DNA from 2 places in the Streptomyces sp. NC-S4 genome. Region 1 is predicted to be linked to the other one. Evidence: riboswitches for the same ligand, from Rfam matches in the RefSeq annotation. Region 1 holds a riboswitch; the other holds the start of a gene.

The links. A riboswitch is a leader RNA that binds a small molecule or an ion and turns the genes downstream of it on or off. The one in region 1 is predicted to bind ZMP and ZTP.
Region 2: it holds a riboswitch for ZMP and ZTP, as region 1 does, so the genes downstream of both, ACXNSR_RS31280 (bifunctional 5,10-methylenetetrahydrofolate dehydrogenase/5,10-methenyltetrahydrofolate cyclohydrolase) here and ACXNSR_RS23805 (serine hydroxymethyltransferase) in region 1, are expected to answer to the same signal.

What each region holds. Positions count from the first base shown of each region.
Region 1 covers NZ_CM135937.1:5,265,196-5,269,828, forward strand. Annotated here, with positions in the region: gene ACXNSR_RS23785 (DMT family protein) at 1-3, opposite strand, end outside; gene ACXNSR_RS23790 (hypothetical protein) at 120-422, shown strand; gene ACXNSR_RS23795 (glutathionylspermidine synthase family protein) at 431-1,633, shown strand; gene rocD (ornithine--oxo-acid transaminase) at 1,654-2,859, opposite strand; ZMP/ZTP riboswitch at 2,991-3,081, shown strand; gene ACXNSR_RS23805 (serine hydroxymethyltransferase) at 3,116-4,384, shown strand; gene trpS (tryptophan--tRNA ligase) at 4,554-4,633, shown strand, end outside.
Region 2 covers NZ_CM135937.1:6,961,621-6,966,253, reverse strand. Annotated here, with positions in the region: gene ACXNSR_RS31290 (NAD(P)/FAD-dependent oxidoreductase) at 1-715, shown strand, start outside; gene ACXNSR_RS31285 (MAB_1171c family putative transporter) at 712-1,920, shown strand; gene ACXNSR_RS31280 (bifunctional 5,10-methylenetetrahydrofolate dehydrogenase/5,10-methenyltetrahydrofolate cyclohydrolase) at 2,015-2,860, opposite strand; ZMP/ZTP riboswitch at 2,953-3,055, opposite strand; gene ACXNSR_RS31275 (methyltransferase domain-containing protein) at 3,113-3,874, shown strand; gene ACXNSR_RS31270 (RNA polymerase sigma factor) at 4,088-4,633, shown strand, end outside.

The DNA.
Region 1 (4,633 bases):
CATCCCAATCAGCACGAACTGACTCTAGGTCACGGATCTCACAGCGGCCGGATTCCATCGGCCGGTGACCCCCCTCTACTCTGTCGGCAGCACGCGAGGCCCCAGGGGGAGCAGCAGACATGGACAGCAGCAGCACCAACCAGCGCCGCATGCGCTCCGGCGCGGTCGCCCTCGGCGGCATGGGCCTGCTCGCGGCCACCCTCGTGGCCTGCGGCAGCAGCGACGAGCCCGACAAGCGCTGCGCGTCCCGATCCACGCTGGAGCACCTGAACAACAAGGAGTGCAAGAGCGGCGGCCGCGGCGCGTACTACTACGGCGGCTACGTCAGCAGCGGCAAGGTCTCCGGCGGCAGCTTCGACAAGTCCGCCGTCACCCGGGGCGGCATCGGCGGCCACTCCAGCTCCGGCTCCAGCGGCGGCTGACCGGCACCATGGAGCGGCACACCATCGAGCCCCGTCCCGACTGGCAGAAGACCGTCGAGGAGCAGGGTCTGATCTATCCCCTGACCCGCTACCCCGACGACTCCCTGCGCCCCTACTGGGACGAGAGCGCGTACTACTCCTTCTCGCTCCCCGAGGTCGAGGCCCTGGAGAACGTCGTCGAGGAACTGCACGCCATGTGCCTGGCCGCGGCCGCGCACATCGTCGAGCACGACCGCTTCGCCGACCTCGGCATCACCGACCCGGAGCTGGCCGCGCTGATCGCCGAGTCCTGGCGGCGCCGCGCCGAACAGCCCTCCCTCTACGGCCGCTTCGACCTGCGCTACGACGGCACCGGCAGCCCGGCCAAGATGCTGGAGTACAACGCCGACACCCCCACCTCCCTGGTGGAGGCGGCCAGCCCCCAGTGGTTCTGGATGGAGGAGCGCTTCCCCGGCGCCGACCAGTGGAACTCCCTCCACGAGCGCCTCGTCGACGCCTGGCGGCGCCAGGCCGAGCTGCTGCCGCCCGGCCCGCTGCACTTCGCGCACTCCGAGACCGACGAGCTCGGCGAGGACCTGATGACGGTCGCCTACCTCCAGGAGACCGCCGAGCAGGCGGGGCTGGAGACGCACGCCCTGTCCGTCGAGCAGATCGGCTGGGACGGCCTGTCCGGCCGGTTCGTGGACGAGAAGCTCCGCTTCATCCGCTCCTGCTTCAAGCTCTACCCGTGGGAGTGGCTGGCCACGGACGAGTTCGGCCCGCAGGTCCTCGGTACGTACGACCACGGCGGCGGCTCCGGCACCACGGCCTGGATCGAGCCGCTGTGGAAGATGCTGCTGTCCAACAAGGCGCTGCTCGCGATCCTGTGGGAGCTCTTCCCGGAACACCCCAACCTGCTGCCCGCCTACCTCGACGGCCCGCGCGAGCTCGCCGAGCCCGGGTCCGGCGGCTACGTGGCCAAGCCCCTCCTCGGCCGTGAGGGCGCGGGGGTCACCCTGCACGGGCCGGGCGGGGGCGGCGAGCCGTTCGTACCGGAGGAGGGGGAGCGGTACTGCTTCCAGGGCCTTGCCCCGCTGCCCGACTTCGACGGCAACCGGGTGGTGCTCGGCGCATGGGTCGTCGAGGACGAGGCGGCAGGGCTCGGCATCCGCGAATCGGCGGGGCCGGTCACGGACGAGTACGCCCGCTTCCTGCCCCACGTCATCCTCTAGGCCGCGGTGACCGGGGCGCCCTACGCGCCGAGCACCGACCGGAGCTGGGCCAGGCCCCAGTCCAGGTCCTCCTTGCTGATCACCAGCGGCGGGGCGATCCGGATCGTCGACCCGTGGGTGTCCTTCACCAGCACCCCGAGCTCCATCAGCTTCTCGGAGATCTCCCGGCCGGTGCCCCGCGACGGGTCGACGTCGACGCCCGCCCACAGGCCGCGGCCGCGTACTGCGGTCACCGCGCCCCCGCCGGCCAGCAGGTTCAGCTCCCGGTGCAGGTGCTCGCCCAGCTCGGTGGCGCGGCCCTGGAACTCGCCGGTGCGCAGCATCGCGATGACCTCCAGGGCGACCGCGCACGCGAGCGGGTTCCCGCCGAAGGTGGACCCGTGCTGCCCGGGCCGGAACACCCCGAGCACGTCCCGGTCGGCGACCACGGCCGACACGGGCACCACACCGCCGCCGAGCGCCTTGCCGAGGATGTAGACGTCCGGGACGACCCCCTCGTGCTCGCACGCGAAGGTCCGGCCGGTACGCCCCAGACCCGACTGGATCTCGTCCGCCATGAACAGGACGTTCCGCTCGCGGGTCAGTTCCCGTACGCCGCTCAGGTACCCGGCCGGCGGCACCAGCACCCCCGCCTCGCCCTGGATCGGCTCCAGCAGCACGGCCACGGTGTTCTCCGTGACGGCGTGCGACAGCGCGGTGAGGTCCCCGTACGGGACGATCTCGAAGCCCGGCGTGTACGGGCCGAAGTGGTCACGGGCGTCGTGGTCCGTGGAGAAGGACACGATGGTCGTGGTGCGCCCGTGGAAGTTGTCGGCGGCCACCACGATCTTGGCGTGCCCGTCCGGGACGCCCTTGACCTCGTAGCCCCACTTGCGGGCGGTCTTCACCGCCGTCTCCACGGCCTCCGCCCCCGTGTTCATGGGGAGCACCATCTCCTTGCCGCACAGCGCGGCGAGCTCGGTACAGAACTCGGCGAAGCGGTCGTGGTGGAAGGCGCGTGAGGTGAGCGTGACCCGTTCCAGCTGGGCGCGGGCGGCGTCGATCAGACGGCGGTTGCCGTGCCCGAAGTTGAGGGCCGAGTACCCGGCGAGCATGTCGAGGTATCTGCGGCCCTCGACATCGGTCATCCACGCGCCTTCCGCGGACGCGACGACCAGCGGCAGCGGATGGTAGTTGTGCGCGCTGTGCGCGTCTGCGGAGCGGATGGCATCAGCAGTTGTCGACACGGGATCTCCGATCGTCCGTCCGGCGCGGTGCAGCGCCGGGTGAAGCGGTGACGAGGGTGGCGTCACCTTCTTATCGTCGCTCGTATCGCGGACGCAGAAACCTCTCTTCCGGCGCGCCCGCTAAGGTGTCCGGTACGCACGGCGACTGGCGTACGGAGAACCAACTCCGGGGGAGTCGTGCGCGCTCGACCGCATACAGGGCCGCTCGCCTGGGCCTCGCGGGGTACCGATCACATCGACCCCGGAGGAGCCCGCCATGTCCGCGAGCCGCCATCCCGCCCTGTCCGCCACCGACCCCGAGCTGGCGTCGTTCGTCGCCGCGGAGGAAGTGCTGCAGGCGCAGACCCTGCGCCTGATCCCCAGCGAGAACTACGTGTCCGCGGCCGTCCTCGAAGCCTCCGGCACCGTGCTGCAGAACAAGTACAGCGAGGGCTACCCCGGCCGCCGCTACTACGAGGGCCAGCAGAACATCGACCGCGTCGAGGCGCTGGCGATCGAGCGGGCCAAGGGCCTGTTCGGCGTGGACCACGCCAACGTGCAGCCGTACTCCGGCTCGCCCGCCAACCTGGCCGTGTACCTGGCCTTCGCGAAGCCGGGCGACACGGTCATGGGCATGGCCCTGCCGATGGGCGGGCACCTCACCCACGGCTGGGGCGTCTCGGCGACCGGCTCCTGGTTCCGGGGCGTCCAGTACGGCGTCCGGGCCGACACCGGGCTGATCGACTACGACGCGGTGCGCGAGCTGGCCCTCGCCGAGCGGCCCAAGCTGATCTTCTGCGGCGGTACCGCCCTGCCGCGCACGATCGACTTCGCCGCCTTCGCGGAGATCGCGCGGGAGGCGGGTTCGATCCTGGTCGCCGACGTCGCCCACATCGCGGGCCTGATCGCGGGCGGCGCGCACCCGTCCCCGGCGGACCACGTCGACGTCGTCTCCACCACCACGCACAAGACCCTGCGCGGTCCGCGGGGCGCGATGCTGATGTGCCGGGAGGAGCACGCGAAGGCCATCGACAAGGCGGTCTTCCCGGGCCTGCAGGGCGGCCCCCACAACCAGACGACGGCCGGTATCGCGGTGGCGCTGCACGAGGCGGCCCAGCCGTCCTTCACGGCGTACGCGCACCAGGTCGTCGCCAACGCCAGGGCGCTGGCCGCGGCGCTGCTGCAGGAGGGCTTCGACCTGGTCTCGGGCGGTACGGACAACCACCTGATCCTGATCGACCTGACGGGCAAGGACGTGCCGGGCAAGACCGCGGCCAAGGCCCTGGACCGGGCGGGCATCGTCGTGAACTACAACACGGTGCCGTTCGACCCGCGCAAGCCCTTCGACCCGTCCGGCATCCGCATCGGCACGCCGTCGCTGACGTCCCGCGGGCTGTCCACGGAGCACATGCCGGTCGTGGCGGACTGGATCTCGCGGGCGGTGGACGCCGCCGCGAAGGGCGACGAGCAGGCCCTCGCCGTGATCCGCGCCGAGGTGACGGACCTCATGGCCGCCTTCCCGGCCCCGGGCCTGCCGCTCGCCTGACCTGCGGCGCCGTGGCCGGGGGCGCCGCCCCCGGACCCCCGCGCCCCGATCTCCCCCAGCTACCGCTGGGAGGTGCCCCCTGGCGGGGCTGGAATTTCCAGCCCCGCCGGCGATTGGATCAGGCCGACGGCGGGCACGGGCCCGCCCCCGCACCTGAGAGAATGAAGCCATGGCTTCTGATCGTCCTCGCGCGCTCTCCGGCATCCAGCCCACCTCCGGTTCGTTCCACCTCGGGAACTACCTCGGAGC
Region 2 (4,633 bases), 1.7 Mb from region 1:
GCAGGCCACCCTCTCCGGCACCCGGGGCGGCCAGCCCACCGGCGACCCCGACGCGTTCATCCCGTTCGCCAAGTCCGTCCGCGACCCGATCGTCGGTGAGCTCCTGGAGGGCCGCAGGCCCCTGACGGACGTCGCCGTCACCCAGGGCACCGCCAACCGCCGGATCTACTTCGAGAAGGCCGAGCTGCCCGACGGCTTCTTCGCCGTCGGCGACTCCGTCGCCACCTTCAACCCGCTCTACGGACAGGGCATGACCGTCGCGGCCCAGGGGATCCTGGCCGTACGCACCCTGCTGCGGGCAAAGGGGCTGGGGCATCCCGGGATCGGCCGCGAGGCGCAGCGCGCCATCGCGCCGCAGGTCGCCACCGCCTGGGAGCTCGCCACCTCGCAGGACATCCTGTACCCCGGGGCCACCGGGATGAAGCCGCGCGCCGGCACCGGTCTGCTCAACAGATACGTCGGCCGGCTGATGACGGGAGCCACCACCGACGAGGCGCTCACCGCCGCCCTGCTCAACGTCCTCACCATGAGCATCGCGCCCACCCACTGGCTCAGCCCGTCGGTGGTCTGGCACGTCCTGCGCGCCTCGGACCGGGGCGCGCTGAAGGCGCCGCCGCTCACCGCCGCCGAGCGGGCCGTCGCCGGGCTCGACCGGGCGCCCGGCACGGCACCCGGTACGGCACCCGGTTCCGACGCCGTCGGACAGGCCCGATGAGCGGCAGGCTCCTGCCGCTCCTGCCCGCCTCCCTGATGGTCCTGGCGCTGCTGATCAAGCTGCCGAAGCTGCGCCGGGACTGGGACCAGCCGCTGAACCGGACCGCGTGCGCGCTGCTGGTCGTCGGTGCTCCCATCAACTTCCTGGCGTCACCGTCCACCATCGCCGCGGTCAACCGCCGCACCGGCGTGGTCAACTTCTCCGCTCCCCTGGTGTTCGGCCTGGTCACGGTGTTCTCCGGGCTGTGCGTCGTCCTGGTCCTGCAGTGGCGGGGCGGGCCGCCCGCGGCCGTACGCCGGGCCACCCGGCTGACCACGGCCCTGTTCGGCACGGCGACCGCGGCGATTGTCGTCCTCTTCGTGATCGGCGACGCGCCGGTGGAACGGCTCCGGGACCTGGACACGTACTACGCGACGACGCCCTGGATCCGCGAGATGATCGTCTGCTTTCTCGTGGCGCACACCCTGGGCACCTCGGCGCTGACCTGGCTGTGCGCCAAGTGGCTGGCCGTCGCGGACCGGGCACTGCGCCCGCTGCGCACGGGGCTGGCCCTGATCGTGGTCGCCGGGCTGATGGACCTGGCCTACCTGGCCGCCAAGTGGGCCTCGGTGGTGGCCCGCTGGGCCGGCCGCGACTGGGTGTTCCTGTCCACGGACGTGGCGCCTCCCCTGGCCGGGGCGGCCGGGCTGCTGCTCGGTGCCGGGTTCCTCGTGCCGCTGGTCGGCGGGTCTGCGACCTGGCTGGCCCTCGGCCAGTACCGGCGGCTGCGCCCGCTGTGGAAGGCGCTGCGCGAAGTCGCCGCGACCCAGGGGCGGACCGTCCCGCTGGCCTGGTGGTCCCCGGTGGGGATCCGGCTCATCCACCGCGAGTCGGTCATCGACGACGGGATCCTGGCGCTGGCCGGCTGGTTCGACCCCAGGGTGCGCCGTGCGGCGTACGAGGAGGCCCGCGGCCGGGGGCTGAGCGAGGCGAACGCGGCCACGGTCGCGGACGCGGCCGTTCTGGCGGCCGCCTGCCACCGCAAGGCCGCCGCCGCCCGCGGATCCGGGCCGGCGCCGGCCGCGATCCCGCAGCCCTACCGCCTGGGCCGGCAGCCCCTGACCGCCCTCGCCCACGCGTTCCGTACCTCCGACATCGTCGCCGCGGCCCGTGAGGCGGCCGCCGCCGACGCACCGGACCCGGTCCCCGGACCGGTCGGCGCCTGAGGCGCACGGGCCCCGGGACAGCACGACGCCCCGGACCGGGGTCCGGGGCGTGCGTGCGGGATGCGAATGCGCGTACGGGATCCGCGTGCCGGGATCAGAGCTCCGCGAGGTCCAGGCCGGCCTGTGCGGCGGCCGCCCGCACGGTCTGCTCCAGCAGTACGGCGATGGTCATCGGACCGACACCGCCCGGCACGGGCGTGATCAGCGACGCCCGGGTGGCGGCGGACTCGAAGTGCACGTCGCCGACGTTTCCCTCGTTGTACCCGGCGTCCAGGACCACCGCGCCCGGCTTGATGTCCTCGCCCCGGATGAACTCGGCCTTGCCGACGGCGGCGACCAGCACGTCCGCCTGGCGCACGATCGAGGGCAGGTCCTGGGTGCGCGAGTGACAGTAGGTGACGGTGGCGTTCTGCTCCAGCAGCAGCATCCCGGCCGGCTTGCCCAGGATCGCGCTGCGGCCGACGACGACGGCGTGCTTGCCGGTCAGGTCCACGTCGTAGGCGGCGAGCAGCCGCATGATGCCGCCGGGGGTGCAGGAGACGAAGCCCGGCAGTCCGAAGCCCATGGCGGCGAAGGAGTGCATCGTGACGCCGTCGACGTCCTTGCCCGGGGCGATGGCCTCGAAGGCGGCGCGCTCGTCGATGTGGTGCGGGACGGGGTGCTGGAGCAGGATGCCGCTGATCTCGGGGTCCTCGGAGAGCGCGGTGAGGGTGGCCACCAGTTCCTCGGTGGTGGTCTCGGCCGGCAGCTCGACGTGGCGGGAGGTGATCCCGGCCTTGGCGCAGCGGTTCTGCTTCATGCGGACGTAGGTCACGGAGGCCGGGTCCTCGCCGACCAGCACGGTCGCGAGGCAGGGCGCGGTGCCGGTGCGCTCGGTGATCTTCGCCGCGTAGGCGGCGGTCTGCTCCGAGATGCGGCGGGCGAGGGCCGTGCCGTCCATCAGCCGGGCGGAGCCGGCGACAGGAGCAGAGGCGGGAACAGAGGCAGTCTGGGCGGTCGTCACGGGGTCTCCTGAACGTCGCTGCGGATCTCGCGGTTCGCCCAGGCGCGCGGCACTCGGCGTACCGCAGGTCCACAGGTACGCCGGGCCGCTCCCCGGTGGTGATCCACCCGAACGCCAGTCACGGCCCGCCGACCACTGTAGTCGACATATCCGGTGGTTGTCGGGCGTCCGACCTGGGACGATCAATGCATGACGCGTACTTTCGACCATCTTGTCGCCGAGGCCGAGTCCGTCTCCGTGGACGGCTGGGACTTCTCCTGGCTCGACGGCCGGGCCACCGAGCAGCGTCCCTCCTGGGGGTACCAGAAGCTGATGGCCGAGCGCCTGACCCTGGTCCGGTCGGCGCTGGACATCCAGACCGGCGGCGGTGAGGTACTGGCCGGGTGCGCTCCGCTGCCGCCGCTGACGGCCGCCACCGAGTCCTGGCCGCCGAACATCGACAAGGCGACGCGGCTGCTGCACCCACTGGGCGCGGTGGTGGTCGCCGACTCCGACGAGCCGCCGCTGCCCTTCGGTGACGCGGCCTTCGAGCTGGTGACCAGCCGGCACCCGGTGACCATCTGGTGGGAGGAGATCGCGCGGGTGCTGACGCCCGGCGGCAGCTACCTCTCGCAGCAGGTCGGTCCGGCGAGCGTCTTCGAGCTCGTCGAGTACTTCCTCGGCCCGCAGCCGGAGGAGGTCCGGCGCGCCCGGCACCCCGACGACGCGGTCGCCGACGCCACCGCGGCCGGCCTCGAGGTCCTCGATCTGCGCTCCGAGCGGCTGCGCACGGAGTTCCACGACATCGGAGCCGTGATCTACTTTCTGCGGAAGGTGATCTGGATGGTGCCCGGCTTCACGGTCGGGCAGTACCGGGACCGGTTGCGTGAGCTCCACGAACAGATCGAACGCGAAGGTCCGTTCGTCGCTCACACCGCCCGCTTCCTCATCGAAGCCCGCAAAACGGGCTGACCTGAAGGGCGGACGGATCTGCGCCGGATCGGTTGCGCGGCCACAGCGTGGCGCAGGTCACTCAATTCAGCGCGTAACGAATCGACTCGGGCATGCGATGAACCGACAGGTGTCCTCGCGCGGCCCGGAATACAGACCCCCCTCGGGTCTGTTTCCCGAGTTCGCGCGATGATGTCCCGCCCACCCTTATCTGTTCGCAACGAGAGGCTCCTTGTGTCGCTCAGCCCGTCCCGTACGTTCCCTCCGGAGATCGCCGAATCCGAGGCCCTCGTCGCGCTCGTCGAGCGCGGCCGCGAGCAGGGTCACATCAACGGTGACGACGTGCGCCAGGCCTTCGAGGCCGGCCGCATCCCGGTGGACCAGTGGAAGCGGGTCCTGCGCAGCCTGAACCAGGTCCTGGACGAGGAGGGTGTCGCCCTTCACGTCAGCGCGGCCCCCGCCACCAAGGCTGCCGCCAAGAAGCCCCGCAAGGCTGCCGCCGCCCCGGCCCGCACCGTGACCAAGAAGGCCACCGCCGCGCCGCGCCCCATCGGCGCCCGCAAGACCGCGGTGACCACCGCGGCCACGGCCGTGACCACCGCCACGGCGATATCCGCTCCGTCGGCAGCCTCCATCGGGGACGAGGCGTCGGCCGAGGCCGCCGCCGAACCGAAGAAGCGCACGGTCAAGAAGACCGCCGCCAAGAAGACCGCCGTGAAGAAGACCGCGGCGAAGAAGACCAGCGCCAAGGACGCCGACGAGGGCGAGACCCCCGTCGTC